DNA from 3 places in the Moritella sp. F3 genome. Region 2 is predicted to be linked to each of the others. Evidence: predicted binding sites of a transcription regulator. Region 2 holds the regulator's gene; each other region holds the start of a gene.
What was found. Region 2 encodes sigma-54, which starts transcription at its own class of promoters, with help from an activator protein. Its sites were predicted from a motif close to GTTGGCACGNNNNTNGNNT; they were not measured.

Region 1: JFU56_RS05805 (4Fe-4S dicluster domain-containing protein) is a predicted target of sigma-54. The motif match lies at 6,406-6,424, and genes of this name have one in related genera.
Region 3: flgJ (flagellar assembly peptidoglycan hydrolase FlgJ) is a predicted target of sigma-54. The motif match lies at 7,789-7,807, and genes of this name have one in related genera.

The regions. Positions count from the first base shown of each region.
Region 1 covers NZ_BLRL01000002.1:604,963-615,361, reverse strand. Annotated here, with positions in the region: gene JFU56_RS05840 (alkylphosphonate utilization protein) at 1-216, opposite strand, end outside; gene JFU56_RS05835 (enoyl-CoA hydratase/isomerase family protein) at 424-1,545, shown strand; gene yiaY (L-threonine dehydrogenase) at 1,756-2,904, shown strand; gene JFU56_RS05825 (helix-turn-helix transcriptional regulator) at 3,073-3,987, opposite strand; gene JFU56_RS05820 (formate dehydrogenase accessory sulfurtransferase FdhD) at 3,984-4,844, opposite strand; gene JFU56_RS05815 (DUF3305 domain-containing protein) at 5,041-5,571, shown strand; gene JFU56_RS05810 (DUF3306 domain-containing protein) at 5,561-6,265, shown strand; gene JFU56_RS05805 (4Fe-4S dicluster domain-containing protein) at 6,551-8,269, shown strand; gene JFU56_RS05800 (molecular chaperone) at 8,279-8,893, shown strand; gene JFU56_RS05795 (twin-arginine translocation signal domain-containing protein) at 8,915-9,118, shown strand; gene JFU56_RS05790 (formate dehydrogenase subunit alpha) at 9,131-10,399, shown strand, end outside.
Region 2 covers NZ_BLRL01000009.1:113,662-124,060, reverse strand. Annotated here, with positions in the region: gene mgtE (magnesium transporter) at 1-1,111, opposite strand, end outside; gene rapZ (RNase adapter RapZ) at 1,258-2,121, opposite strand; gene hpf (ribosome hibernation promoting factor) at 2,333-2,620, opposite strand; gene JFU56_RS15345 (RNA polymerase factor sigma-54) at 2,652-4,172, opposite strand; gene lptB (LPS export ABC transporter ATP-binding protein) at 4,221-4,946, opposite strand; gene lptA (lipopolysaccharide transport periplasmic protein LptA) at 4,962-5,423, opposite strand; gene lptC (LPS export ABC transporter periplasmic protein LptC) at 5,446-6,006, opposite strand; gene kdsC (3-deoxy-manno-octulosonate-8-phosphatase KdsC) at 6,003-6,551, opposite strand; gene JFU56_RS15320 (KpsF/GutQ family sugar-phosphate isomerase) at 6,553-7,524, opposite strand; gene JFU56_RS15315 (calcium/sodium antiporter) at 7,580-8,548, opposite strand; gene JFU56_RS15310 (BolA family protein) at 8,875-9,132, shown strand; gene murA (UDP-N-acetylglucosamine 1-carboxyvinyltransferase) at 9,144-10,399, shown strand, end outside.
Region 3 covers NZ_BLRL01000004.1:250,789-261,187, reverse strand. Annotated here, with positions in the region: gene JFU56_RS09695 (flagellin) at 1-619, opposite strand, end outside; gene JFU56_RS09690 (flagellin) at 1,003-1,830, opposite strand; gene JFU56_RS09685 (flagellin) at 2,341-3,159, opposite strand; gene flgL (flagellar hook-associated protein FlgL) at 3,285-4,523, opposite strand; gene JFU56_RS09675 (flagellar basal body rod C-terminal domain-containing protein) at 4,529-6,508, opposite strand; gene flgJ (flagellar assembly peptidoglycan hydrolase FlgJ) at 6,583-7,587, opposite strand; gene JFU56_RS09665 (flagellar basal body P-ring protein FlgI) at 7,917-9,071, opposite strand; gene JFU56_RS09660 (flagellar basal body L-ring protein FlgH) at 9,304-10,059, opposite strand; gene flgG (flagellar basal-body rod protein FlgG) at 10,108-10,399, opposite strand, start outside.

The sequences.
Region 1 (10,399 bases), on a different contig from region 2:
TTGGCTCCACATGCTGTCGTTTAGGCAACGCCAATGATTTGCATCAAGCGAATCTGGGTTGTTAATTTGATCAAGGCAAGTACCACAAAGCATTACTGCACAGTCAGAGCTTTTTTCTGGTGATTCAGGTAGCTCATAAGCTGATAGGTTAGATTCTGCTGTGCACATTTCACATTTAGAACCACTGCGTTGTAATAACGTTGTTTCGATAGACATTGAATTAATCCTCTAGATTTTGTGGGGCTATTATGCCACAACGTGAGTATTTTGGGTATCTCACAATCAGTCTCACCATGATGTGAGTCGTTAAATGATGGCTTAAATAGCTAAATCTACTTTGTGAACATCACAATCAGCAACTTAGCTAGTTGAATTTAGCCTGCCAATCTCGCTACACTGGTTTTTTGTTCAGTCGGAGTTTACATGGAAGCCAGCGTATTATTTGATGAATTAGCCACGGATGATGGCCATGTCATTGGCATTATCACCCTTAACAAGCCGCGTCAGTTACATGCATTAAGTGCGGATATGTTTCCATTGCTACGCCAACAATTATTCGCTTGGCAAGATGATAAGCGCATTGTTAGTGTGCTATTAACGAGTACGGGTGAAAGAGCATTCTGCGCGGGTGGGGATGTAAAATCATTACAACAAGCGTTAGTGAATACCGATGGCAATGAAGCGAAGCAACAGATCGTCAGCGATTACTTTATCGCAGAGTATCAGGTTGATTATTTATTACATAACTTTGGTAAACCGCTGATTGTCTGGGGTGACGGTATTATTATGGGGGGCGGATTAGGGCTGTTCATGGGGGCTAGTCACCGTGTCGTCACCGAGACGGCTAGGATTGCTATGCCGGAGATCACTATCGGTTTATTCCCTGATGTTGGCGCTACTTGGTTCTTAAATCGCTTACCGCATCCAGGTGTCGGGTTATTTTTAGGCTTAACAGGTGCAAGTATTAACGCCAATGACGCCAAATACCTTGGGCTCAGCGAGTATTTAATTCCTGCTGCAAAATATGCCGTTGTGATAAAGGCATTAACGAGTCTTGATTGGCAGTATGATCCAGAGCTACATCATCACCAAGTTGATAAGCTGCTCACGGCGCAATATGCCGAGGCTGACTTTGCGGCTGGTAATTTAGCTCAGCACCAAGCCTTGTTTACTCAATTGAGTGCTTATACTGAACTCGCAGATGTGATGACGTGCATTCAAATGCAAGACAGTGCAGATACTTGGTTACAAACCAGTATTAAAAAATTGCTATCAGGTAGTCCTATATCGGCACATATCTTATACCGACAGGTAAACCAGTATCGCGATCTCTCTCTGGCTGCTTGCTTCCAGTTGGAATTAGATCTCGCTGTGAAGGTTTGTTTAAATGCTGATCTGGTCGAAGGGGTAAGGGCTTTGTTAGTTGATAAAGATAATCAACCACATTGGTTATATCAGGAAACGGATACGGTACCGGTTAATTTTGTTGATAACTTGTTCAGTTCGCCTTGGACTGTAGAGAACCACCCACTGCGGATGCTGTAATTAACATCTAAATTACTGAATTATGTGACAGCTATTCCAAAGTGGGTAGTAAAGCTGTGCTCATTGTATAAAGCCATTTATTTTGTAGGGATAAACGTTATAATTACCTCATAGTGGTTAGCTGGTTGGTTCGGCTAGATGATTATTGCTTACAATGCATTTGCAAAGTGTATTGCAGCAACAATTATTAATTTCTTTTGGAGATATATTATGAGCACTGCATTCTTTATTCCTGCATACAATCTAATGGGCGCTGGTTGTCTAGTTCAAGCAGCTGACGCGATCAAATCTCATGGTTTCAAAAAAGCATTAATCGTCACTGATAAAGTGATTAATAGCATCGGCATGGTAAAACAAGTGCAAGATTTATTGACTGCTCGCGATGTTGAATCTGCGGTTTTTGATGGTACTCAGCCAAACCCAACTACAGCCAATGTTGCTAGTGGCCTGGAAATATTAAATGCGCAAGCATGTGACTTTGTCATCTCGTTAGGTGGCGGTTCACCGCATGATTGCGCGAAAGGTATTGCGTTAGTTGCTGCTAATGGCGGCAATATTGCAGATTACGAAGGCGTTGATCAATCAGAAAAAGCACAGTTACCATTAGTGGCAATTAATACCACTGCGGGAACGGCTTCTGAAATGACACGTTTTTGTATTATCACGAATGAAACGACGCATATCAAAATGGCGATCGTGGATAAAAATACGACACCGTTAATGTCAGTGAATGATCCTGAACTTATGTTAGCTAAACCTGCATCATTAACTGCTGCAACGGGCATGGATGCATTGACGCATGCTATTGAAGCGTATGTATCAATTGCCGCGACACCAATTACAGATGCGGTGGCTATTAAAGCGATGGAGCTGATCCAGGCGCATTTACGCACAGCGGTAGAGCATGGCGCGAATATCGAAGCGCGTGAACAAATGGCTTATGCACAATTCATGGCTGGTATGGCATTTAACAATGCTTCACTAGGTTATGTACACGCAATGGCGCATCAGTTAGGTGGTTTCTATGACTTACCACACGGTGTATGTAATGCGGTGTTACTACCACATGTACAGGCTTATAACGCACAAGTGTGTCCTGCACGTCTACGTGATGTTGCTAAAGCGATGGGCGTTGATGTAACAGAAATGACACCAGAACAAGGTGCTGAAGCAGCGATTGCATCAATTAAAGAATTAGCGTTAGCGGTTGGTATTCCAACAGGACTTACAAGCTTAAACGTGAAAGTTGAAGATATCCCTGAGTTAGCTAAAAATGCATTGAATGATGCTTGTGGTTTTACGAATCCAAAACAAGCAACGCATGAAGAGATCTGCGCTATCTTTAATGCAGCGATGTAGGTTGCTTAAAAAGTTAACGAATAGCGAATAAAGAATAAAAGAACTCCAGTAAGGTAATGTAATTAAGCCCAGACCGCGTTTCGATATCTGGGCTTTTTTACACCTAATATTTGCCATAGTCGTAGGGTGTAACTAATAAAGTGTCGCATAATTGCTACAGTACTTGTACTAACTGGCACTCCACACTTGTTGGCCAGTACGGCTGAAGTTATAACCGCCAAGTTGGTCGCCTTTGGCTTGGATCTCCATCGACGATAACGCCTGCAGTAATTGCTGTTGCAAAGTGCGGAAGTAGATATTTTTCGGGATCACCAACTCAAACGCTTCAGTGCCGAGTGGAATGAAACCCAAGCCAAATTCGCCTGCAGTACTTTGACTGGCACAACCGACATCTGCTTCACCACGGGCAATGCACGATGCTAATTCACGTTCACTGTGACAGGTTTCTGCAGCGGTAAGCATATCGACAGTGTAAGCATGATTGTGTAACCATTCCCCCAACGCGCGCATACTACCAGCGCCTTCTTGACGAAGTGCCCAGCGCCAACGTGAAGTGAGTAATTCTTGCAAGTTTAACGACCGTGAATTAACTAAATCAGCTAGCTCTTTACTCACGACTAAGCCTTGCTGGCGTTCAAAGGCATGGATCAGTACCCAGTTTTTATGTCCTGGATATTGCTGTAATAAAGCTGGGTGGCGCAAGGCTGCTTCTTCTGCATGACCCCAATGGATCGCACATATATCCACATGGCCTTTACTGAGCATGGCTAAACCTTGGCGCGTGCCTGTTGAGGTATAACCAACCAATGCCGCGCTGCCGAGTTTCTGCGCCATCTTTCCAACAACTAATTGTAATAATGGATCGTCTGAGCCTGCGATAAGTAAGCGATCATTCAGCACGCCGTTATGGCAAGATTCGAGTAGCCATTTATCTAACATCGATTTAGGAAATAACCATTTCCCCGTGACTTTTGTTGCAGGTAAATGGCCATCGTTCGCCAGGGTGTAGACCTTTTTTTCATTCAGGTCTAAATACTCAGCCACTTGTTTTACATTCATGAACGCGGGGAAATTTTCGCTCATGCAGTTTTACCGATAGCTGCTTGCTCTTCTGCGTCAGGGCCTTTGACATCTAAGATCAAGTTCGTCATCCCGTTATACACTTGGAAACGATTACCTTTAGCACGCGCGACCATTGTAATACCTAACTTTTTCGCTAAATCGTAGCCCATTTGTGTTGCACCAGATCGTGATAACAATACTGGAATACCCATTTGCGCGACTTTAATGACCATTTCTGACGTAAGGCGGCCAGTCGTATAAAAGATCTTATCTTCACCCGTTTGGCCTTTTAACCACATTTCCCCAGCCAAAGTATCAACGGCGTTGTGGCGACCTACATCTTCAACAAACGACAGGATCTCGGTGTCTTTACATACCGCGCAACCATGCACTGCACCAGCTGCTTTATATGTTGCGTTGTGATGTGTTAAAGCTTCTAACAAACCATATAATTTTGATTGACGTAATGTCGGTTGTGGCAGTGTCACGCCTTCTAATTTTTTCATTACGTTACCGAACATAGTGCCTTGGCCACAGCCTGAGGTAACGGTTTTCTTGGTTAGCTTCTCTTCTAATCCATCGGTACTTTCACGGCTGATCACAGCTGCTGAATTTGTATCCCAATCAATAATGACAGATTCAATCGCGGCAATGTCTTCAATAAAACCTTGGTTTTTTAAATAACCTAATACCAGATCGGCAGGACGTGCGCCGAGTGTCATTACTGTCACTATCTCTACCCAGTTTAAGTAGATCGTGAGAGGGTGTTCGCAGGCGATCTCTTTGGTCATGGTATCGCCATATTCATCCATGATATCAACGGTCATGGTGTGTTCAACTGAAGAATTGGTTCTAATTATTTTTGGTAATTGCGGCATCCGAAATTCCTGCTGGTTTATATATCTATGAAGAGGTAAAGCAAAGTTCATTCCAACTTACGCTTAAGCTTCGAAGTAACTTGGGTATTACCTGTTTATTTGTCATTTCTTTCTAACTTGGTCTAAATTTTGCTGAGTAGGGGAAGATTAGGTAAAAAATTCTAAATAATTATAAAAATAGAATAAAGGAGCATGTGTGCAACTATGTGATGAAGATAAGCACCTAAATAATGGTGATGAACATAAGCGCTTAGCGAAAGACGAATCAAGCTGGCCAATCGCCTTCAGTCTTCGTTCTGAAGAAAAACAAGTTGGGCGTTGGACGACCTTGTCTTGGTCTATTGAAGATATTGCGTTGTATCAGCAAGCACCCGTGAGCATTGCAGCAGAAGAGAGTGACGATACTGTTGGTAGCACGACTTACTATGAACGAACGTTATTCTTATACCGCGACGAACGGACTGATTACCGTTTTAACTTAAGCTCACAAGACCCTCACCTATTTATTGTCTGTGAAGTGACTGACGAGCAGTTTACACCATTACTGATCACTGCTGCGCAAAGTGTTGCGAGTAGTTATATGGATGGCGACTATCAAGTGTTGCACATTCAAATGCCATTACCAGTGCAAGCTTGGATGGAAGCATTCATCGGTAGAAATGGCGAACTGATTGAATTTAAAAAGAAACGTTGTAAAGACAGAAAAGGGCGTTCAAGTGGCCAGTAACTTTTTTCAACGTTGGTCAGATCGCTCATTGGCGGCAAAAGACCCTGCAGAAACTGATTTAGTAGTAAATAAAGACGCTGTTGTCGAAACTGAAAATCAGGGCTCAGAGCTAACCCTAAAGCGCGATGCAGAGCTGGATATTGAGCATATTTCAGCCCCTACCCCTGAATCGGCTGCGGATCTAGAGTTATCGACAGGTGTTATTGATGAGCAGGTCGAAGCTGAACTCACTATCGATGATGCAGATAAGGTTACCTTTGATAGTGGTGTCGCTTCATTTTTACAGCATGGCGTTGATAAATCAGTAAAAAAAGCAGCGTTAGCGAAATTGTTTCATGCTGATGAATTCAACTATATCAGTGATATGGATGATCACACCGAGGATTTTTCTAATATTCCTAAGCTTGACGAGAGTATTGCGAAACAGCTGCGTGGTTGGGTTAAGACAGTATTGGAAGAGCCTGAAGCTGAATTGGTTGAAGACACTGAACTCGTTGAAGGAAATGAAGTATTAGCCACCACTGAAACTGAACCGGAAACGGGAGTAATAGTAGACCCTCAAATATCTGTTGATGAAACGACTCAATCTATCACGACTGATAATAGTTCGACGTCTTACGGTGGTGAAAAAAATTGCGGTAGTGAACAACAAAATCAGTTTCAGGCACAGCCTCAACAGACAAGTGAGACATAAAGGGACAAATAACCCCATTTAAATTCGGGACATTTTGTTCCATACGTAATTGTTTATAGCGACATTATGTCCCGTTTGGGAATAAGTAAACAATCCCTCTCTGACTTTAACTCTTTATAGGTCATTTTATTCCGTTAAAAGTTGGTTCGGTTATTGCTCTATTAGCTACAGTAAAATAGCTAGATTAAAAAGTACGGATATAACCGTACGCTAGAAAAGAGCCGCGGGTAATAACTCGCAGTTTAATCGACATCCTTATAGCGGTGACGAGATACAGGAATAACAATGTTAAAAAGTATTCTAGAAACATTTGTCGATAGCAATGGTCAAGCGCGTTTAAGTGCGATTGCTGGTACGACTGAATTATCTAATCTGATCCCGCCGACGGTTTCTTACGAAAGTCGTGGCAACTTATTGATTATTGGTGCTTACGATACGGTCGCTGGACTCGCACCACAATTTGCAACATTGAATTCAGTAACACTACTGGCTACGTCTGCTGCCACAGATGTAGCGCCAGCGACGAGCGATAGCAATACCAATGACAAAGTATTTTTTAGTAATGAAGTAACAATTAAAGGTTACCTTGGTGCGTTCGAAGTGAACTGCCGTGTAGCGGGTAGCTTACTGAATACTTACACCAATTTAGCGGAAGTGACGATTGGTGGTGATAGCTTCGATTTAGTGGTTGATATGAGCGCAGATAGCCTTATTCAAACCGAGATCCCCGCGCCGGGTTATTACCCTGTTGGTAGCGGTAAAGCAGCGATTGCGGATGTCATTGAAACGTTACCGGAAATGTTAGGTACCTTTGATAAACCAAAATACTTTCGTTTAAATAATGATATCTGTGCGCATTCATCGCGTGGTGTCGGCGGTTGTACACGTTGTGTTGATGCTTGTCCTGCGGGCGCGTTAACCAGTAATGGTCACGCTATCGAAATTAATCCGTTCTTATGCCAAGGCGTAGGAACATGTGCGACGGCCTGTCCAACAGAAGCGATTACTTACGCATTACCAGAGCCAGAAAAGACCCAGAATTTTATTTACCGCTTATTAAACAGCTATCAAATGGCGGGCGGCGAACAGCCAACGATCTTATTCTTTGGTAATCGTGACCAACAAACGGTTGCAGAAAAATTACCGTTATTACCATCAAATGTTATCCCTATTGCTTTAGAAGAGCTGGCGACGATTGGTGTTGATACTTGGTTTAGTGCCTTACTCTATGGTGCGCATCAAGTATTACTAGCCACTAATATCGCCTATATCCCGGCGACGATTGATCGCGTGCTTAATGATGAACTAACCATTGCCAATACCTTCTTAACTGAAATGGGTTTTGAAGCTGGGCGCATTTGTTTGTTTGATTTAGATTCGGCAGCGGATTTCGTGGCGTTTACTCAACCTGTATTACCTGTTGTTGAGAATAAGATCGCCGTAATGGATAGCGCAGTGTTAGCAGAGCAACTCGCTGGCACTAAACGTGACAAATTATTTACTGCGCTAGATAAATTATCTACCCAAAGTCCACTGCAACCGACACATTCGCTGATGCCTGAAAATGCACCTTATGGCGGCATTGAATGTAAAACTGATGACTGTACCTTGTGTATGGGGTGCGTTGCAGTGTGTCCAACGCGTGCATTACATGCTGTTGGTGACCGTCCTGGTCTACAATTTAGAGAACAAGATTGTGTGCAGTGTGGTCTCTGTGAGAAAGCCTGTCCAGAACAAGTGATAAGCCTTAAACCGGGTCTTAACTGGGACGCGGAAAGCCGTCGTAGTGCGGTGATGATCCACGAAGAAGAAGCGGCTTGTTGTTTAAGTTGTGGCAAAGCGTTTGCACCTGCATCGATGATTGCCATGTTAACGGAAAAACTTCAAGGTCACAGCCAATTTCAAGGTGATGCTATTCGCCGTTTATCTATGTGTGAAGACTGTCGTGTTCGCGATATTTTTTCAGATATGGCTGACGATCCACTCCGTCAGTTGAACGTGTAGGGCTACATTATGGGATCACAAAATATGTCACAGTCATTTACTGAAGATGCTGCATTGCGCATCGATATTTACAGCTTACTTGCACATTTATTACGTAAAGCACCGGATGCAGAGGTAATTGATTGGTTAGCTAATCTCGACGTTGATGCGCCGAATGCATTAATTCAAACCACGGGCATGTCAGCTGCTTGGCCACTATTGAAGTTGGCTGCACAGAAAACCTTATTAACCGCCGCTGAAGATGAATATCAAGACCTGTTTATTGGTATCGGCCATGGTGAAATTGTCCCGTTTGGCTCTTGGTTTCTTACTGGGTCATTAATGGAAATGCCGCTTGCGCATTTGCGTCATGATTTGAAAAAACTGGGTTTTCAACGTGATGAATCAGTGAAAGAACCAGAAGATCATATCGCCGCCTTGTTAGAAGTGATGACCATGTTGGTGAGCGAAAGTAATCATCGCGATCAAGCCGAGTTTTTTAATCGTCATATCGACACTTGGTTTGAACGTTTTTGCCTAGATTTGAAAAAAGCGAAAAGTGCTGTGTTTTACAGTGCGGTCGCCGAATTAGCATGGCAATTTTTAAGTATTGAAAAAATACGTTTTATCGACGTAAAAAAATAATAACGATAAGGAGCAAGCTCGATGAGTAAACAAAATAAGCCGGATGAAGACCGCCGCCAACTGTTAAAAAACATTGGTTTAGGTGTTGCAGTAGGTGCTATCGCAACGGGTGTATCCACCACTGCGAATGCGTCTGTTGATAGCCAAGAAAAGAATGATAAACAACAAAAAACAACAGGTTACCATGAAACTCAACACATTCGTGATTATTACGATACTTTGTAAGCGGAGCTCTAAATGAAATTAACTAAACGTTCCGATACGGTCAGTAAGGACGAAAAACAACTCGGTATTTCACGCCGTGCTTTTATGCGCAATTCTTCAATCGCTGCCGCTGGTGGTGCTGTTGGTGTGGGCATGTTCGCACCGGGTATGATGAAAAAGGCTGAAGCGAAATCAGTTGACCCTGAATCGCCAGTGGAAATTAAACGTACTATCTGCTCTCACTGTTCAGTGGGTTGTGGTATTTATGCTGAAGTGCAAGAAGGTGTGTGGACAGGCCAAGAACCTGCATTTGATCACCCATTCAATGCGGGCGGCCACTGTGCTAAAGGCGCAGCATTGCGTGAGCATGGCCATGGTGCCAAACGTCTAAAATATCCAATGAAGCTAGTTAACGGTAAATGGATAAAAATGAGCTGGGAAACAGCTCTTGAAGAAGTCAGTCAGCAAGTGCTTAAGATCCGTGAAGAATCCGGCCCTGACTCTGTCTACTGGTTAGGCTCAGCAAAACACAACAATGAACAAGCGTATTTGTTCCGTAAAATGGTATCGATGTGGGGCACAAACAACGTCGATCACCAAGCACGTATTTGTCACTCTACAACAGTAGCGGGTGTAGCAAATACGTGGGGTTATGGCGCGATGACTAACTCGCTGAATGACATGCATAATTGTAAATCAATCTTGTTCATTGGCTCAAACCCAGCTGAAGCGCATCCCGTTGCGATGCAGCATATCCTCATCGCCAAAGAAAAGAACAGCTGTAAAATTGTGGTTGCTGATCCACGTCGTACTCGTACAGCAGCAAAAGCTGATCATTACGTATCATTACGTCCGGGTTCTGACGTTGCCTTCGTTTGGGGCGTGCTATATCACGTGTTTAAAAACGGTTGGGAAGATAAAGAATTTATCCATCAACGTGTTTATGGCATGGAAGAAGTTCGTGCTGAAGTTGCTAAATGGACACCTGCAGAAGTTGAACGTGTATCTGGTGTGCAGGAAGCAGAAGTTTATGAAACGGCAAAACTGTTATCTGAAAATCGCCCAGGCTGTGTAGTTTGGTGTATGGGTGGTACCCAGCATACAACGGGTAATAACAATACGCGTGCTTATTGTATCCTTGAACTGGCGTTAGGCAACATGGGTAAATCTGGCGGCGGTGCTAATATTTTCCGTGGTCACGATAACGTACAGGGCGCAACGGATTTTGGTGTGTTATCAGATAACTTACCGGGTTATTACGGTTTGTCTGAAGGCGCATGGAAACATTGGGCTGGGGTATGG
Region 2 (10,399 bases):
CGCCATTCAGTGCCCCTACCATGGCTTCTTTACCAATTAACCAGCGACTATTCTCATCACTAATATGGCCAACCGCCATACCACGGATAACCAGTGCAAGTGTTTGATTACCAGCTATGCCACCCATGCTAGGGACAATGGTCATCAAAATAGCCAATGTTGCTAGCTGTTCTAAAGTTGCTTCAAACATATTCGAGACGGATGCGGCTGTGAGTGCCGCGATTAAATTAACCCCAAGCCAGAGTGTACGACGCTTGGTACTTTGGATAACGGGAGCAAAAGTATCCTCGTCATCATCCATACCGGCCATACCCATCATGTCATGCTCGGCATTTTCACGGATAATATCAACCACGTCATCAATGGTAATACGACCGAGTAATTTCCCTGAGTCATCAAGTACGGGGGCTGAGATCCAATCATGACGCTCAAACAGTTTGGCTACTTCAGAAGTATCCATCGTGGCTGGTAAGGTTTCAGCTTGACGATCCATGATGGTGCTAATAACACTGTTGGGATCTGTCGTGAGTAGCATGGCTAAAGGTACATCGCCAATTAATCGGTCATCTTTATCGACAACGTATAACGTATCAGTGGCTTCAGGTAATTCTCCACGCAAACGAATATAACGTAAGATCACATCAACAGTGACATCAGGACGTAAAGTAATGGTGTCCGTATCCATGATGCTGCCGGCAGTATCTTCTGGATAGGCCATAGCAGCTTCTAGACGATGGCGATCTTGAGTGTCCATTTGCGTGATAACTTCTTGATAGATGCTATCGGGTAGACTGCGGAGAATATTGGCGAGGTCATCGGTATCCAAACCTTCCGTTGCAGCAACCAGTGATTCAGTATCCATCAGTTTTAGAATGCTGGTCTTGGCGTCTTCATTTAGCTCGTCAAGGATCTCACCTTGCATTTCAGAGTCGGTTAACCGCCACAAGACTTTACGGCCAGCTGGTGGTGATGATTCGAGTAATAATGCAATATCACAAGGGGGCGTTTGGTTGAGCATTCGTTTTACGTGAACAAACATACCGCTGTCGAGCGCTTCATTCATTTCACTTAAACGCAGGTGTGTACTGTCATGCTCCATTTGTTCTAGCATATGTCGTCCCCATTCTTATTATTCTTGTGCAAGACCTTGCCCGCTGATGCGGACAATTCTAGCTTAATCTGTATTTATAATCAGCATTTACATAAAATATCATAATTCATTATATGGTATTGATAATACGTTGGCTAAGGTAGTGCTTAGCTGATCTTGTGTTTGTTTTTTTCTAATGTCTGGTGACGGGTTTGCACGATTCGATCTTGCAGTTTAAAGTATTTCGCTAGCTGCTCTGCAATAAAGACAGAACGGTGTTGGCCGCCAGTACAGCCAATTGCAACAGTGACATAGCTGCGATTATTTTTTTCTAACAGCGGTAACCAGGTCGTTAATAAATTTTCGATTTGCAGTGCAAAACTCATTACTTCTGGTTGTTGGCTGAGGTAACTAATCACCGGTTCATCCAGACCTGTATACGGTTTTAATTCTGGGATCCAGTGTGGGTTAGGTAAAAATCGCACGTCGAATACATAGTCAGCATCCATTGGTAGGCCATGTTTGAAACCAAATGATTGGAAGACCAACACCAATTGATTATTTTTCTTACCTAGAATACGTTCTTTGATTTGCTCGCTCAGCTCATGAATATTGAGCTCGGTGGTATCGATTTTCAAATCAGCATGCAAGGCGATAGGGCGTAAGCGTTTTTCCTCTATTTCAATTGCTTGAGATAGCGATAACTCATCTTTGGTTAATGGATGTAGTCGTCTCGTCTCGCTGTAGCGCTTAATAAGTACAGCTTTATTGGTATCGAGGAATAAACTGGTTAGGTCGGTGCTGGCTTTTAGCGCCGTAATAATGTCATTTAATTCTTTTTTGTCAGTTGGGAGGTTACGTACATCGATACTGACAGCCACTTTTTCAGTTTTTTCATTTAAGGTTTGTAGTAGCTGTGGGAGCAAGGTAACAGGTAGGTTGTCTACACAATAGTAGCCTAAGTCTTCAAGTACCCGTAAAGCAATTGATTTACCGGATCCTGATTGGCCGCTGACGATTATTAATTTCATGTTCTGTCCCCATATCTGCGCAGCGAATATATCGTTACCATAGCTAAAATTAGGTTGCTAATTTTAAAGCTGTAGCAATATAAAAGAATGCTCATTATCCCGTAATTGGTGTGGATATGATATGTTTTAATTATGTCAGCGTTATTAATACTTAAAGTAATACCTAAAGGAAAAGTGGTTTTCCTTTAGGTTATTTGTTGTGGGGCTAAAATTAATGGCGAATTAATTTTTCTTTGTGTTTAATGACCTGCCTATCGAGTTTATCCATTAAGCCATCAATTGCAGCATACATGTCGTTATGTTCATGTACGGCAAAAATTTCCCCCCCATTTAAATGTATTTTTGCTTCTGCAACCTGCAGTAATTTTTCGACATTTAAGATCACGTGGATATTGTTTATGTGATCGAAATGTCGTTCTAATTTGGAAAACTTGCTATCAACGTAATCTTTCAGTGAATCTGTAATATCTACATGTCTACCTGTTAAATTAATTTGCATATACGTCTCCCTTATGAAGGTTAGGTGAGTCCTATAATAGACTCTTGCGCTGATTAGATGGCGGTATGCTCAGTGCTTCTCGATACTTTGCAATAGTACGTCGAGCGACCTTGATACCTTGATCAGCAAGTAAATCAGCAATCTTGCTGTCACTTAATGGCTTGCTGGCATTTTCTGCCGCGACCAATTTCTTAATTAATGCTCGGATAGCGGTTGATGAACATTCGCCACCGTTGTCCGTGCTTACATGACTTGAAAAGAAAAATTTCAATTCAAAGATCCCACGTGGGGTATGCATAAACTTCTGCGTCGTCACACGTGATATCGTGGATTCATGCATCTCAACTTCTTCGGCAATATCGTTGAGTACCATAGGTTTCATGGCTTCATCACCATACTCAAAAAAATCAACCTGTCGCTGGACGATACTTTTTGTCACTTTTAGTAAGGTGTCATTACGACTTTCTAAACTTTTAATAAACCACTTTGCTTCTTGGACGTGGGTGCGAACAAATTGCCCATCGCTGCTGTTGCGGTTACCTGTCGAAAGATTAGAATATTCATTGTTCACCTTTAATCTTGGCACAATGTCAGGATTTAACTCTACCACCCATTGATTATTTTTTTTCTTTACTAACACGTCAGGTATAACGTAAAGCCCTTCTGTTTGATCAATGACATTGCCTGGTCTTGGTTCCAAGCTCTGAATTAATTGCATGATCTCTTTGAGCTGGGGTTCTTTTAATTTTGTTTTACGGCTTAATTGACGGTAGTCGCGATTGCCTAATAAATCCATATGAGATTGGATTATTTGCTGACATTCGCTTAACCAAGGGGTATTTTTAGGTAAATGTTGGAGTTGGATCAATAAACATTCTTGCAGTGAACGTGCTGCTACGCCGATGGGATCAAAGTGCTGAATACGTTTTAGTACCGCTTCGACTTCGTCTAATTCAATCTTGGCATCGTTGTTAGCGTCCACTTCTTGGTGGTCGATATCAACGCTGTTCAGGATCTCTTCACAAGTTTGAGTGAGATAACCGTGATCATCAATACCGTCAATAATTGCGACTGCAATCGCGTGATCGATGTCAGAAAAAGGGGTTAGCTCCATTTGCCACATCAAATGTTCGTATAAACCTTCGCTGGTTTCACCTTGGTAAACTTGATCTAGGCCATCAATTCCGGCGCTGCCGCTACTGTGGTTTTGTATTTGTGGGGTGTAAACGTCATCCCAGTTACTGTCATTGGGTAGTTCATCGGGCATCGATTCACTGGCAAGCGCATCGCCCACTTCAATTTGACTGCTATCGGTCGGCGCTGCATCATTATTAGCATCATGGTTGTGGTCATCATGCGCGTTATGATTATCTGCGTCGTTAGCGGGCGACTCATGAGGATCTTCTTGTTCTAATAGTGGATTGCTATCTAGCGCTTCTTGGATCTCTTGCTGTAACTCCAAGGTCGATAGTTGTAATAATCGAATCGCTTGTTGTAACTGTGGCGTCATTGCCAGAGATTGACTCATCCTAAGTTGTAATGATGGCTTCATCTAACGACTACTCTCTCTTCCTTAATGCGGCTAAATATCAATATCAAACTATAGTCGGAATTGATCTCCAAGATATACTTCTTTTACTTTTTCATTGGATAAAATTTCTTCAGAAGTACCTGAAGCGATCAAATGTCCATGGCTAACAATATATGAATGTTCACATACATCAAGCGTTTCACGTACGTTATGATCGGTAATTAACACACCTAAACCGCGGTCACGTAAATGCTGAATGATTTTCTTAATATCGCCAACCGAAATTGGATCTACGCCAGCAAATGGTTCATCCAATAAGATAAACTTCGGATCTGCAGCGAGTGCGCGAGCAATCTCTACACGACGGCGTTCACCACCTGATAAGCTCATACCTAAACTGTCGCGGATATGGGTGATATGAAATTCTTCTAATAATTCTTCTAATTTTTCTTCACGTTCAAAACGGCTTAATTCTGTGCGTAATTCCAAAATAGCCATGATATTTTTTGTTACTGATAAGCGGCGAAAAATAGAGGCTTCCTGTGGTAAGTAGCCAATACCTTGCTGTGCGCGAATATGCATAGGCTCATGGGTTAATTCTTGGTCATCGATGAAGATTTGTCCATGATCTCGCTTTACTAAGCCAACCACCATGTAAAAGGTAGTGGTTTTACCTGCGCCATTAGGCCCAAGTAAGCCAACAATTTGGCCGGATTCAACTTCCAGACTCACATCTGAAACCACTTTACGTTTGTTGTAACTTTTTGCTAAGTGTGATGCTTTTAAACGCGCCATATGAATTTACTTACTCTACTTAGTTTTGGTGTCTTCAGGAGTGAAAATAGTGATCACGCGATCGGATTCATTTTTGCCACTCTCGGCTATCATTTCTTGTTTATCAATTTGGTAGATGATCTTGTCACCTTTAACTTCACTATCAGCTTGGCGTAAACGGGCATTCTTTGACAAGGTTAAGCGTTTTTTGCCAAGTTCATAGCGGATCTCGTTAGACTCAGCGTTAATTTTTTTACCGTCATCTAGTTCTTGGTAAAAAGTAGCTACGTTCCCCGTCGCTATCATTACTTCGGTGCCTTTGCCGTTAGAGCTTAATACCGTTAGTTTATCAGCATGAATTAATATAGTGCCTTGAGTTACCACCACATTATCATAAAAGATAACGCGGTTCTCTTTAATAAACACTTCTTGACGTTTGGCATTCACGACAACATTTTCTTGGAAATCAGACTCTAATGCGAGTGCTGAATTACTCATGAATAATGTTAACAGTAAAACTTTATATTTTTTCATCATTAGTATAAATCGCTTCAACTTGCTTAAGGATTGTCATGTATTCTTGTTTTAAATCACCTTCCAGGCCAATGCCTGTTTGATTAAACAAGTCGCCAGTAATGGTAATTAATTGATCGCTACGCACCAAATTTTCGGCGAGTTCTAATTGTAAATAACTGGTTGTGATGACATCGATATAATCATTTTTAGCCATGTTTTTGATGATAACATCATCGCGTAATATGGCGACATCTTCACTGCTAAAGTTACCTTCTTTAGCTTTGATCTTCCACGTCGCTTGTGCATTTTCATCATAAAGGATGATAACGGGGTTAGTGAACATTGTCATGCCTAACTCACCATAATGCTCCATGCTATCTGCAAAAGTGCGACGTATAATTTTTCCTTCAAGGCTAAATTCAACGCTACGGAGAACTTGTGCAGTAAAATCAGGTTGATATTCGGTTGATGTTGGTGCTGTTATTTCTTCATTAGGCGAAAAAAATCGCCATATCCCAAGGGCACACAAAAAGAGGATTACTATTCCTACATTTTGTCGATTCATACCGAAGTACCTTGTGCTTGGTCTAAAATCCCTTTCGCTAATAAGATCAGGTCTGCGAGTTCTCTTACTGCGCCAAAACCACCGCGAATAGAGGTGCTAAAATCAGCACCTTTTTTGACTAATGGGTGTGCATCTGCAACCGCAACACTGAGCCCACATAGATTCATTACCGGTAAATCGATAACATCATCACCAATATAGGCTACATGTTCTGGTGATATGTTTAATTTTTCAAGCAGCATGTTAAAGGCAACGACTTTGTTGTCCTGGCCTTGATAGACGTGCTTAACCCCTAACCCTTGCATACGGTTAGCGACAATCGTTGATTGACGGCCGGTGATGACCGCGACTTCAATACCTGCATTAAGTAGCGATTTAACCCCAAAACCATCACGGGTATGGAATGCTTTCAGCTCTTCGCCATCGTTACCCATATACACTCGACCATCAGAAAAAACACCATCTATATCGCAAATAAGCAGCTTTAATGTTTTTGCTTTAGTTAAAATATCTTGTGAGATTGGACCGTATAACGTGTTGATCATTTTATAGTACACCTGCGCGTAGTAAGTCATGCATATTGAAGGCGCCGACTGGTTCTTGTTTTTCATTAACAACAATTAAGCCGTTAACTTTCTTATTTTCCATGACGGCGAGGGCTTCTGCAGCCAATATATGTTCATTAATAGTAACACACCTTTCGGTCATTACTGCACTGATAGGGGTTTGGTGAATATCTATACGTGCATCTAAAATACGACGTAAATCACCGTCAGTGAAAATACCAACCAGCTTATCGGCGTTCGTGACAGCGGTCATCCCTAGGCCTTTTCGAGACACTTCTAATAAGGCATCAGAAATCGTTTCGTTTTGTTGTACGCTTGGTATGCCGTCACCTTTATGCATAATGTCGGAAATACGCAGTAATAACTTACGACCTAAGCTACCGCCTGGGTGAGATAAGGCAAAATCATTGGCTGTAAAACCTTTCGCTTCAAGTAAAGAGACGGCAATAGCATCCCCCATGACTAAGCTTGCAGTGGTGCTCGAGGTTGGTGCTAATCCTAATGGGCAAGCTTCTTTATCGACCTTAACACATAAGCTAACGGTTGCTTCACGAGCCATGGTTGAATTGGTGTTACCCGTTATCGCAATGATCGGTATGCTTAAACGGGTTAATACTGGGTACAGTGCTAATATTTCATCAGACTCACCTGAATTTGAGAGGGCGATGACCACATCTTCACGTTCGATCATGCCCAGATCGCCATGACTGGCTTCACCGGGATGCACGAAGAATGCTGGCGTCCCGGTGCTGGCGAGTGTCGCCGCAATTTTGTTAGCAATATGCCCTGATTTTCCCATGCCGGTTACAATAACCTTGCCTTTACAGGCGATAAGTAACTCACAAGCACCTGTAAAGGTCGTATCAATATATTGACCTAATTGCGTGATCGCAGCGGCTTCTATTTCAATGACATTAAGCGCACTTTGACAATAATTGAACTGACTCGACATGGTTATTTCCTAATAAATATACGATTTGATACTTAGCCTAGAATAGCAATAATGACTAAATACTACTAAATATAATAACTTGATACGCGACAAAACCAGCCAATAGCACGCCACCTTCAATACGGTTGATACGACCTGGACGGCCTCTAAAGCCGATGGCCATTAATAGCATCACGATCGTTGCGCCGAGCATGTAGTAGAAGTCACGACTAATAATCGCGGGATCAATCATACCTGGTGCTAAAATACCTGGTAACGATAATACGGCTAAAATGTTGAAGATGTTAGACCCAATGATATTCCCCATTGCCAGGTCATCTTCACCTTTTAAAACGCCGGTTATTGATGCTGCAAGTTCTGGTAAGCTCGTGCCTATCGCAATAATAGTCAGGCCGATAACTAAATCGCTCATGCCATAGTATTGTGCGATCACGACTGCTGAATCGACAAGATAGCTAGAGCTAACAGGCAGGGCGATCATACCGAAAATTAACCATGCCACTGCTTTCCAAGTTGGCACGCCTTCAGGTACGTCATCATTGTGTTCGTCGGCAATCGGATCATCACTTGGACGCTTTAATGCTAAAATTGTTAACGTTAGAATCGTAATGAAGAATAATAATAATAAAATTACACCTTCATACATTTCTAGTTTTAAATCCCAAAGCACAACACCGGCAAGTATCGTGGTAATTAATACCATCGGGATCTCTCTACGGATGGTTGCAGAGCCGACGAGTAAGGGTTTTAATAATGCGGTTAAGCCTAAAACCAAGGTTATGTTGGTTATGTTTGAACCAATCGCGTTACCGATTGCCGTATTGGGAGCGCCATTTAGCGATGCCGATACAGCGACCATCATTTCTGGTGCAGATGAACCCATCGCTACAATAGTAAGGCCAATGATAAGCGGTGAGATACCAAGATTTCGGGCTAATCCAGCAGCGCCATAGACGAATTTATCGGCACTGATGACAAGTCCAATCAATCCCAGAATTAAAATAATAATATTTGTAGTTAACATCGGCCAATTAAAAAGTTGATAAAAAAGAGTACTATTTTCGGTCTTTTTTAACGGAAAGAAAAGCTAAATTGTTAAATCTTGTCGACTATCGAATGATCACGCCCTAAAAATCGTGACTTAGTGATAGTTTTGGATTGTGTATTAAAGCGATTGCTTTTAGAATACTGGGCTATTTTAATACTTTAGTTTTAAGCGCGATTCTCTCATTTAGAACGTCATTCACTTAAAACTAAACATGCTGCTCTATCGTTTTAGTCAGTTTGCGATCGTGGCATGTAGAGTTTTTAACTTGGCTTAGAATGGCGGCATTACAGGATTTTAGTATTATGGATATTCAAGAATTAAAAACATTGCTGGAAAATGAGTATACGTTCCAGGAATTACACGTGAAAGGTGAAGGCAGCCACTACGACGTTATTGCTGTCGCCGAGATGTTTGTCGGTATGAGCCGTGTAAAAAAACAACAAGCTATTTATGCGCCATTAAAAGAGCAAATTGCATCAAATAGTATTCATGCGTTAACCATCAAGGCATACACACCTGAAGAATGGATTCGCGAACGTAAATTTATATTACCTTCTTAGGCTGGATTAGAATGGATAAGTTTTTAATTAAAGGTCCTTGTCAGTTAAATGGCGATGTGACTATTTCGGGTGCTAAGAACGCGGCACTACCGATTCTATTTGCAACGTTACTAAGTGATGAAACTATCATTCTTAAGAATGTGCCAGAATTAAGAGATATTAAAACCACGTTACAGTTGTTACGTGAACTGGGTGCGCAAGCAGAGCGTAATGCAGAGGGTGATGTTGTTATCACTGCTGGTACGGTTAACTGTCAAAAAGCCCCATATGAATTAGTTAAAACCATGCGAGCATCAATTTTAGCGCTTGGTCCTTTAACGGCTAAATTCTCGACTGCAGATGTTTCTTTACCGGGTGGCTGTGCAATTGGCGCTCGCCCAGTGAATCTACACATTCATGGTTTAGAAATGATGCAAGCAAACATTAACGTTGAAGAAGGCTATATTAAAGCTCGCGTTGATGGCCGTTTAAAAGGCGCGCGTATCTTAATGGATATGGTTAGCGTAACGGGTACTGAAAACCTATTAATGGCAGCGGTCCTTGCTGAAGGTATCACGACTATTGAGAATGCAGCGAGAGAACCTGAAGTGGTTGATTTAGCTAATTTCTTAAATACGTTAGGTGCTAAAATCACTGGTATTGGTTCTGATGTCTTAACGATTGAAGGCGTTGAAGCCTTGCACGGTGGTACTTATGCAGTACAACCTGATCGTATTGAAACGGGTACTTTCCTTGTTGCTGCTGCAGTAACGGGTGGCAAGATCACATGTCATAAAACAGACCCTTCGTTACTGGATGCTGTATTGCTTAAGCTTGAAGAAGCCGGCGCTGCAATCACGACTGGCGATGATTGGATCACACTTGATATGCAAGGCCGCGAATTAAAAGCAGTAAATATCAAGACTGTACCTTACCCTGGTTTCCCAACGGATATGCAAGCGCAGTTCACGGTATTAAATACAGTGGCGAAAGGCACATCAACGATCATTGAAACGATTTTTGAAAACCGTTTCATGCACGTGCCTGAATTAGCGCGTATGGGTGCTGACATTGAGCTGGAAGGTAATACAGCAATTTGCCGTGATACTGATAGTTTGACTGGCGCACAAGTGATGGCAACGGACTTACGCGCATCTGCAAGTCTCGTTATCGCTGGTTTCCTTGCGACAGGCGAGACAACGGTTGAGCGTATTTATCACATCGATCGTGGCTATGAATTTATTGAAGATAAACTGCAAGGCTTAGGCGGTAACATTACCCGTATTGA
Region 3 (10,399 bases), on a different contig from region 2:
TCGCACCCAGTTCTGCACGTGTGTCGGTTACAACAGCAAGCACTGAATCTAATTTAGCAATTGCAGCTTGTGCGCCACCGGCAGATGAAAGAGTCACTGTCGCAGTTAAACCAAGCGCTGTAGCGCCCATATCTTGTGAAATGGTAAGGTTAATTGTTTGACCTGAATCCGCACCGACTTGAATGTCAGCAGCGTATGTACCATTAAGTAGCTCTTCACCCGCAAATGTAGTATCCGTTGATACACGGGTAATTTCTTCTTTTAATTCACCAAACTCTTTATCCAATGCTACACGGTCAGCATCGCTGTTTGAACCATTCGCAGATTGAATTGAAAGCACACGCATACGTTGTAACATATTTGTTGTTTCGTCTAACGCACCTTCAGCTGTTTGAGCAAGCGAAATACCATCATTAGCATTTCGTGCGCCTTGGTTTAGACCATTTACTTGCGACTCTAAACGTGAACCGATTTGTAAACCAGCAGCATCATCAGCAGCGCTATTAATACGTTTACCTGATGATAAACGTTCGAAAGAAGTTTGTAAGTCGTTAGTCGCATTCGATAAGTTACGTTGTGAATTTAAAGATGCTACATTGGTATTTACATAAACAGCCATATTCGTCTCCTAAAAGAAATCCTGTAAAGGACTGCTGTGTATGTAAAATACAGCCCTTATTCATAATCGGTTATTTGTATCGTCATAAAAGTTATCGACACCAAAAATACATCCTTTAGAGTTATTTTGGTTTTTTTCTGTTTTTTTTCTTAAAGATATGAAAAACAAAATAAAATCATTACATTTCAGTTTGTTATGCAACAATAATTTTATCTGTCGAATTATTATATTATTGATAATCATAAAGATATGGAATAACAGAGGCTGTCAATTAAAAGTAGAGCAAATAGAGGGGGTCGTTTAGTGCGGTGCTATTTTCATTTAGTGCAGTACTATTTTGGCTCTTGCGAGCCAAAATAAGAATATCATTAACGTTACTACAATTAGCCTTGCAGTAATGACATTGCCACTTGTGATTGCTGATTAGCTTGACTAAGCATAGTACTTGCCGCTTGTTGTGATACTTGGTTTTGCGCCAGTTTTGCTGATTCTGCGGCAAAGTCTGCATCCATAATACGTGATTTAGACGCTGACACATTCTCTGAAATATTAGACAGATTACGAATAGTCGAAGAAAAACGATTTTGTTTCGCACCTAAGTCTGCGCGAATGTCCGTTACCGTTGCAATCGCTGAATCAATATCTGTAATAGCGTCCTGTGCGGCCGTTGCCACGAGTAGGTTAGCCATTGTTGAACCAACACCTAGACCTGCGGCATTGGTATTCGTGGTAATTTTTACATTAATAATTTGATTGGCATCGGGACCGATTTGAAAATCTTGATCAAAGGTCGCGTTAAGTAAATCCATACCACCGAATGTTGTATCGTCAGCAACACGGTTAAGTTCTTCTTGCAACTGACCAAACTCTTTATCAAGTGCAACACGATCAGCATCACTGTTTGAACCATTGGCAGATTGAATTGACAGCACACGCATACGCTGTAGCATATTCGTTGTTTCGTCTAGTGCCCCTTCCGCTGTTTGCGCAAGAGAAATACCATCATTGGCATTTCGTGACGCTTGATTCAAGCCGTTTACCTGAGACTCTAGACGAGAACCGATTTGCAGACCTGCTGCGTCATCAGCCGCTGAGTTAATACGCTTACCAGAAGATAGGCGCTCAAATGATGTTTGTAACGCATTTGTAGAATTCGTCAAATTACGTTGTGAATTTAAAGATGCTACATTTGTATTTACATATAAGGCCACGGTATCTTCCTTCTTCGCTATTTCAAATTAAATTAATTTTATATATCTAAAGATATAGCAATCACTGTGCCAAATACTAAACAAGCTAACAACAATATTACAAACCATTGATTTTACTTAACTTTAAATAAATTTAAAATTGATTTATATGACTTTAATTATATCAATGCCACTTCTAACCCTTACACTTTCCGTCAAAGCCAAAAAATTGCCGCCCAAGTGGCGGGAATATGCCAAGGAAACAAATAGTTTGCAGGTATATGTACGTTAGTTGAAATAAGGGAAGTGGCACTGTATGACTCGGGCGAGTGAAATAAACGTCGAACATAGGCATAAGTAAAACGAAGATGGTTAGTCAGTAGTAATAGTGCTGGAAGAAGGGTAATAGAAGGAGATAAAGGGAAAGAAAATACTTTTACCTATACGCTTAATAAGGGCTGTCGCGATAAGGATATAGGTAAAAGCAATATATTAGGCGGCCCCAAAAGGGGCCAGAGGGAGCCCGCCCTCTTAGCCTAATAGCGACATAGCAACTTGTGATTGCTGATTCGCTTGACTTAGCATCGTACTCGCTGCTTGTTGCGATACTTGATTTTGCGCAAGCTGTGCAGATTCAGCAGCAAAGTCAGCATCCATAATACGTGATTTAGACGCTGATACATTTTCAGCAATATTCGTTACGTTACGAATAGTTGATGAGAAACGGTTTTGTTTAGCACCCAGGTCAGCTCGAATATCAGTTACCTGTGCAATCGCACTGTCTAAATCAGCAATCGCGCCTTGCGCAGTACCCGAAGAAGCAATACTTGCAGAGTTAATCGATAAACCTGTCGTATTCATTGCTGTCGTAATTTTAACATTAATAACTTGGTTAGCATCAGCACCAACTTGGAAGTCATTATTAAACGATGCATCAAGCAGCGTCTCACCACCAAATGTAGTGTCTTTTGCAACACGATTAATCTCGTCTTTTAATTGACCAAATTCTTTATCTAACGCAGTTCGGTCAGCCGCACTATTCGAACCATTCGCTGATTGAATTGAAAGAACACGCATACGTTGCAACATGTTTGTTGTTTCGTCTAACGCACCTTCAGCAGTTTGCGCCATTGAGATACCGTCATTGGCATTTCGAGCGCCTTGATTTAAGCCGTTCACTTGTGCTTCTAAACGAGAGCCAATTTGTAAACCCGCAGCATCATCCGCAGCTGAGTTGACACGTTTACCCGATGATAAACGTTCAAATGAAGTTTGTAGATCATTTGTTGAATTCGTTAGATTACGCTGCGAGTTTAAAGATGCAACGTTAGTATTTACATATATAGCCATTCGTTTTCCCTCTGTATATAACGTGATTAAGCAATGACATGATTTTCATTGAAGTCGTGCTTAACGGTTAGTCTATAAATTATTATATGTTCATTGATTAAATAAATTGCAAATTGTGTGCCAAATTAAGCAATCGAATTAAATAAGCTTAAGTTATTGATTTTGTTAAATGACTTGTAACTCATCTCTAAAACATTCTGCTCTTTAGTCAGGTCTGTCATTGCCGCGGCAAGATCTGCCTCGGTAAGAATTGCCATCGCTTCCTGGTTAATAACCTTAAATGATTCATTTGATTCAGTAACACGTTCAATCGTGTTGTTACGACCACCAATCGTTGACATCGTTGACATCACCGAGTATTTCGCATTCTCAATACCGACTTGAGCATCAGCCATTCTTTCCCGAAAGCCCTCTTTCGAGAGAGAAGTGTCAAGTAATGATTCTTTTAAGGTTTCAAGCGTGTTCAAAATATTGTCATTGTGAGGTGGCGATAACGAAATATCGACACTCCCCACTGCGCTACCTGTAGCCATAATCTTGACACCATTAAATTGAATGCCTTGATCTGATGTGAAATTACCGCTTTGTAATACCGTATTACTACTATCAAGTACTTCAAACGTATCGCTATTACCCGGTATCAGGGGGGCGATAACATTAAGCTTGAAGGTATTATTAGCTGGGTTATTATGATCATAATTACTGGCATGGAAGTTATCGAACTGCCCTTGATTAATCACTTCAGTCTCTACCGCACTGACATTACCGACCAGATTACTGGTATTCATAATTAATCGCGCTGGCGCTGACTCAAAAACACGCTTGCCGTTATCACCACTATTTACATAAACATTGGTGGCAATTTGAATATCATTATCTTGTTCATTACCACGGTAAGTGTATTGCCCTGTTTGCTCATCTTTTGCATATGCTTGTAAATGCGCAGTCGTGCCTGAAAAAATGAAATCACCATTGGCATTTTTAGTATTTACTAAGCTGAACACTTCTTTTTGTACTTGGCCAATTTCTAATGAAATTGCAAACCTATCTTGACTATCAACTGTACCATTGAGCGCTCGAACAGAGAGCACACGACCACGTTCCATGGCTGTGTGTAAATTGTTAAGGGTTGTTTCTTCTAACCCCAATGTACCTTTAAGCATTAATCCATTGGTCTGGTACTGGGTATTTTTTTTGATTTCATCATTCAGATAATTTGATTTAGCCACTTCAGCTGGTGCGTCACCCGAGGTTCTGAACTTCTCTTGTGATGTCACTTGTGAATGCGCTGTATTTAAACGTTTTTGCGTTTGTGACATATCTTGCATCGAACGTGAAAAGATTTGATTGTTGGTTATTCTCATCTCGATTACCTCGCCGCATTCAGAATAGTGTCAAATATTTCTTTTGAAATATTAACGACTTGTGCCGAAGCATTGTAAGCTTGCTCATAGCGCACCATATTTGCCGCTTCTTCATCTAAATTGACGCCAGAAACACTTTCAACCCAATTTTGGCTCTGTATTAACTTGGCTTGATTGGCAGATGAATCAACCCGTGCCGCACGAGTTTGGTTACCGACTGTAGAGATTAAGGTTGCAATACCCTCGGCAAACGTCATCTGATTTTCACCGTTATTATTATGATTCTTTCGTAACTTATCGTCATTTTCTAAACCGGCAAGTCTTAAACCGTTGCTGTTATCTGCTATCGAATCTCGGTTATAAGCCAAAGTAAAACTTTCACCAGGGTTTGGCTTGCCATCCATTTTAATTTCATAACCCACACCTGGGTTTAATGGTGGGACGGCATTACTAAATAAGTTTTGGCCATTTAACGCACCTGAACTCGTTGCCATGTATGTGCCGTTACCATCGAAAATATCAAAATCACCACTATTGTTTACAGTGATTTGTTGCGGCGCCGTCAGGCTTAAATCATTATTCGAAAAAGATAAGCTCGCGTCCGATATTTCCGTCACCGCAAGTCGACTCATCGTCGTATTCGTTACGCCAGTCTTAGTTTGTAAAATCGATGCTAAAGCAATATCTTCCGGTTGCGTATTGATAATGTCATAGTCATCAAGATTGAATAATGTCGGGCTCATTAAAAATTTATCACCGCTTTGAAAACCACCAGCCGCAGCAGAAAAGTCAACTTCAAAGCCATGGTCTGTTACTTCAACAGGACCAGGATAAGCACCATTAACGGCGAGTGGATTAGTGCTACGTTCACCGTTTTTAATTTCAAAGATATCAAAGGTCATCGGACTCGTCATCGAGATCTGATATTGGCTAGTCGTTAACGAACTGCCCTCACCTGCAATCATCTTAGAATTAATCACATGCGCTGGGTTCGAGTTATCTGAAAAGTGCTTAGCTTGCGTTGGTGGAATGGTGTATATGTCTTTGCCCATATTACCGTTCAAGTCCAACCCCATTTTATTTTGACTATTTACTGCATCTGCAATACCCAGGCTCAACTGGCCAATTTCTCGCAATGATGAATAAACAGTTTCATCACGAAATTCAAGTAAAGCGCCAATTCGGCCACCAAGATTCGTGTTTTGCAAAGGCATGGTATTTTTATCAATATTCAATACCAGTTCTACATTATTAGACTCGGGATCACCTGTCACAGTAGAAAATTGGCTGACATTGTTTTGCATGACCAAGGGCTGGCCATTCAGTAAATTAATTGAGATGCTTTTGTTATCATTCACAATCGTTGATATATCTAGCTCTTTTGCTAATGACTCTATCGCCACATCTCGCTGATCAAGTAATGTTCCAGAGGCGCCACGAGATGTACCGTCTGCGATCATTACCTGCTTATTCAAACCATGTACATCTTGAATCAGTGAATTCAGTAGTGCGGGTTTTTCAGCTATTTCACTGTTAGCGGTTTGTGCTTGGTTATTTAATTGCTCACCGACATTACGAAAACTTGCCGCTAACGTTTTTGCATCGGTGACAGCAAGTTGACGATTTGAGATGGACGTAGGATCATCATTGGCGGTATGAAAAGATTCAAATAACTGTGATACACCTGCAGCCATGTTATTCGATTTATCAGATAGTACTTGATCGGTGCGGGTGATTTCCGCCAGGAATTTTTCTTTGTTACCAAAAGCGCTGGTATCAATTAATAATTCAGCTTGCGCAAATTTATCCACTTCTCGGCCGGTAACTGAACGAGCAAGCCCCATGTTATCGGTTTGCGAATTATGCTGGGTACGCTGACGGCTATAACCATCGGTATTAACATTCGAAATGTTATTACCTGTGGTCTGAAGCATTTGCTGGTGACCAAGCACACCAGAAGTACCTATTTGTAATAAATTCGCCATCAGATTATAGCCCTAACTATTAGTTCATCACTCAAAAATAAGATTGCTTTACGCTACCACGACATTAACCAGCGTTATTTAAATGCATCATGTTTCATCACATTCTGTATTTTCGCTGCATAATTAGGGTCCGTGGCATAACCCGCTTGTTGTAAACCATTCAAGAACTGTGCCGAGTCTGCAGAATTACTTAATGCGTCACTATAACGGTCACCCGATTGCAAGAAGTTAGCAAAATCATTAAAGCTCGATTGGAAGTCTTGATAACTTCTAAATTGATGATTTTCACGTTTGGCCACACCGTCTTTAAACTCTAACGTATCCACACTTGCCGTCGGACCTTCCCAACGTTTATCAGCTTTAATATTGAATAGGTTATGCGAACTATCGCCTTTGTTATCTGTAGAGACTTTCTTACCCCAGCCTGTTTCTAGCGCCGCTTGCGCAAGTAACACATCAGGAGATACGTTCAAACGCTTGGCAACGACATCAGCAAAAGGGGCAAGTGAAGCAACAAATTCTTCAGGGCTATTGAACTGCATTTTTGGCGCTGCAGCTGCTAAAGGGGTTGTGCCTGCTAAAGGGTTTACAGCCTGTGCGGTATCGTCGTTCGGGTTGCCGTCTGCATCAACTGCGGGGATTGCTAGACTTTTGCTCTCTTCCGGTAGCGCCTTTTCTGCAGTCCCATCAGCCTTATTCGCTTTCAGGTTCTGTAATGGGTTGGTATCACCATTTAATGACGAAGCTGGCATATAATTGCCGCCATCATTGGATAACTGCTTAACAATGACGTCTGCTAATCCTAGGCTACCTGTTTGGCTCATATCTGCGGCCATCTGCTTATCTTGCATGTCACGATAAAACTGGGTGTAGTTATTATTCATTGGGCTGTCGGTTTCAAATGCGGCATTGGCTTCACGCATACTTTTCATCAGCATGTTGGTAAACAAAGATTCAAATTGCTGCGCGACTTCTTTTAACGCACCTTCATCATTGCCTTGCGCACGCTTACGCAAAGAATCCAGATTATGCGTATCTAAGACGTTACTGTTCACATTTGTTTTAAATGAATTATCCATACCCAGCCCGTTACTTTTTTCGATTGTATTATTTAGATCGTTATTTCAAGTGATTAGTTTAGATCGTTATTTTTCAGTCAGTTATTCTGCTACAAAATATATAAGTCAATATCACTGCCATTTATCTGTCGCTATTCAAAACAATAGAATCAACAACTTAAGATGTAAAAAACGGATTAACGCTAATCGTCATAGATAACAAAGCAATTCTTAGACCAACTAACGGATTAATAAAAAATAGGCACAAAAAAGCGCTAAACCACATCAGGGGTATAGCGCTTTTACATAACGGATCCAACAACAGATTTAAACTGAGCTAGCTTATCGCCTTAAATAATAATCAATTGCCCGTCCAGCGCCCCTGCATCCTTCAGCGCTTCTAAAATGGACATTAAGTCACCCGGCGCAATACCGACCTGGTTTACAGCACGGATCAAATCATCGAGGGTCGCGCCTGCATCTAACTTAAACATACGCGCATCTTCTTGCGTCACATTAATGGTCGATTTATTGGTCACGACTGTTTCGCCGTTAGCAAACGCATTCGGCTGTGATACTTCTTGCGTTTCATTAATGGTCACGGTCAAACCGCCATGGGTTATCGCGGCTGGTTTAAGCTGGACATTTTGACCAATAACAATAGTACCAGTACGAGAGTTAACAATAATTTTGGCTGATTCATCCGCCATTTTTAATTCGAGGTTTTCCAATGTCGCCAAGTAAGCCACACGCTGTGAAATATCACGTGGTGCGAGCACACGCACTGACGTTGCATCCATAGGGTAAGCGGTATTAGGGCCTACAAGATTGTTAATTGCATCCGATAAACGTTTGGCGTTAGAAAAATCACCACGATGTAAATTGAATGTCAGAAAGTCACCATCACCAAATGGTGTCGGAACTTCTTTCTCCACAATAGCACCACTACTAATACGGCCAACAGTCGGGGTATTCACTGTTATCTGAGAACCATCTCGGCCTTCAACACCAAGACCACCAACAACCAAGCTACCTTGTGCTAATGCATACACCTGGCCATCAGCACCTTTCAGGAACGTTTGCAGTAATAAACCACCACGTAAGCTCTTTGCTTCACCAATAGCAGCAACAGTCACATCGATGGTTTGACCTGGTTTGGTAAATGCTGGTAATACCGCACTCACCGCAACAGGAGCCACGTTTTTAATTTTGACTTTCGCACCTTCTGGCATGGTGATGCCAAAGTTATTCAACATGGTTTTAAAACTTTGCTCAGAAAAGGCGTTACTTTTCTCACCGGTACCCGGTAGACCAACAACCAGACCATAACCGATTAATTGGTTATCTCGAACGCCTTGCACAGAACTAATATCTTTAATGCGAGCAGCATTAGCGGAATTAATGGTAAGCACAAAAAAGCTTAACAAGACAATACTCATCCCCAGCAATATATTTTGCTGTAGCTTAACTTGAGTTGCTAACTTGATCCGTGTTGATAGTTTCATCTAGATAACCTGTGCTATAAAAATTGTCATTATTTGCTGCCCTGTCATTATTTTGGTTTGTATTTTAACTGCCAAAATTATGACAACGGCTAAATAATCTCAGTTATATAGCTAAAAGCAATTGTCATACCAAGATGTCGTTTACACACCTGGTCTGAATATATTAGAGCTGGCATCATTACGATATACGCTTGATATCTACATCTACATCTACATCTACATTAAATATAGCTTAGAAAGGCCATGTGCTGCCGTTAAGGAATTTAGTTGCCCAGCCTTGTATTTGCGCCTCGCCTAAATCATCAACCGCGCCATATTGAATTCGAGCATTCGCGATCAGCGCTGAATTAACTTTATTGTCAGCGTCTACATCTTGTGGACGCAATAAACCAGTAAGGCGAATAAATTCATTACCATTATTGAGCATTAACCATTTCTCACCCCGTATGACGAGGTTGTTATTGGGTAGTACACGGACAACTGTGACTGAAATATTACCCTCTAAGCTGTTACTTTGATCAGCCGAACCGTTACCCGAAAAAGAACTGGTTTGGTTTAGACTACCTTCGATTTTATAACCACCGATCACTACATCTTCGCCACCCAAACTGACTGGGTCTAGTTCGAATGAATTGTCTTTGCCTAGATTTGAGCTGGCCTGTTTTTTAGCACTCGTCGATTCTGTTAATGTCACAGTGATAATATCGCCGACACGACGTGCTTTAATGTCTGAAAAAATATTATTATTGTATTGCGGATTAAATAACGAACCCGTCACTTTTGCTTGTACAGGATTATCATCGGGTACAATCGGTGCATAATCAGGTGAATCTTGCTGTGGTGTTTCATTCACATCAGCAGGTTCTTTCGCGTCTTCAGTTTTAGTGGCATCTTGATTTTTAGTGACCACATTTTCTTTTACTTTAACTAAAGACGAACAACCAGCAAGTTGCATAAGCACAAAAACAGCAAAGATAAAATTACGCATAACAATTCTCGATCATAAGAGTTAACGGTTAACTATATTGTAGCTAAATTAAAGCTGTTGATTGGTGTAACTTAGCATTTCATCAACGGCTGATATTACTTTGGAATTCATTTCGTATACACGCTGACTTTCAATCAGGTTCACTAATTCTTCCGTTACGTTGACGTTCGATGTCTCAATCGCACCCTGCACTAATTTACCCAAGCCTTCATTACTTGGTAAGCCCTGTACCGGATCACCACTGGCACCCGTTTGGATATACATATTTTGTCCAATAGGCTGTAAACCACCAGGGTTAACAAAGTCAGAAATATTAATCTGGCCGACGGTTTGATTGTTC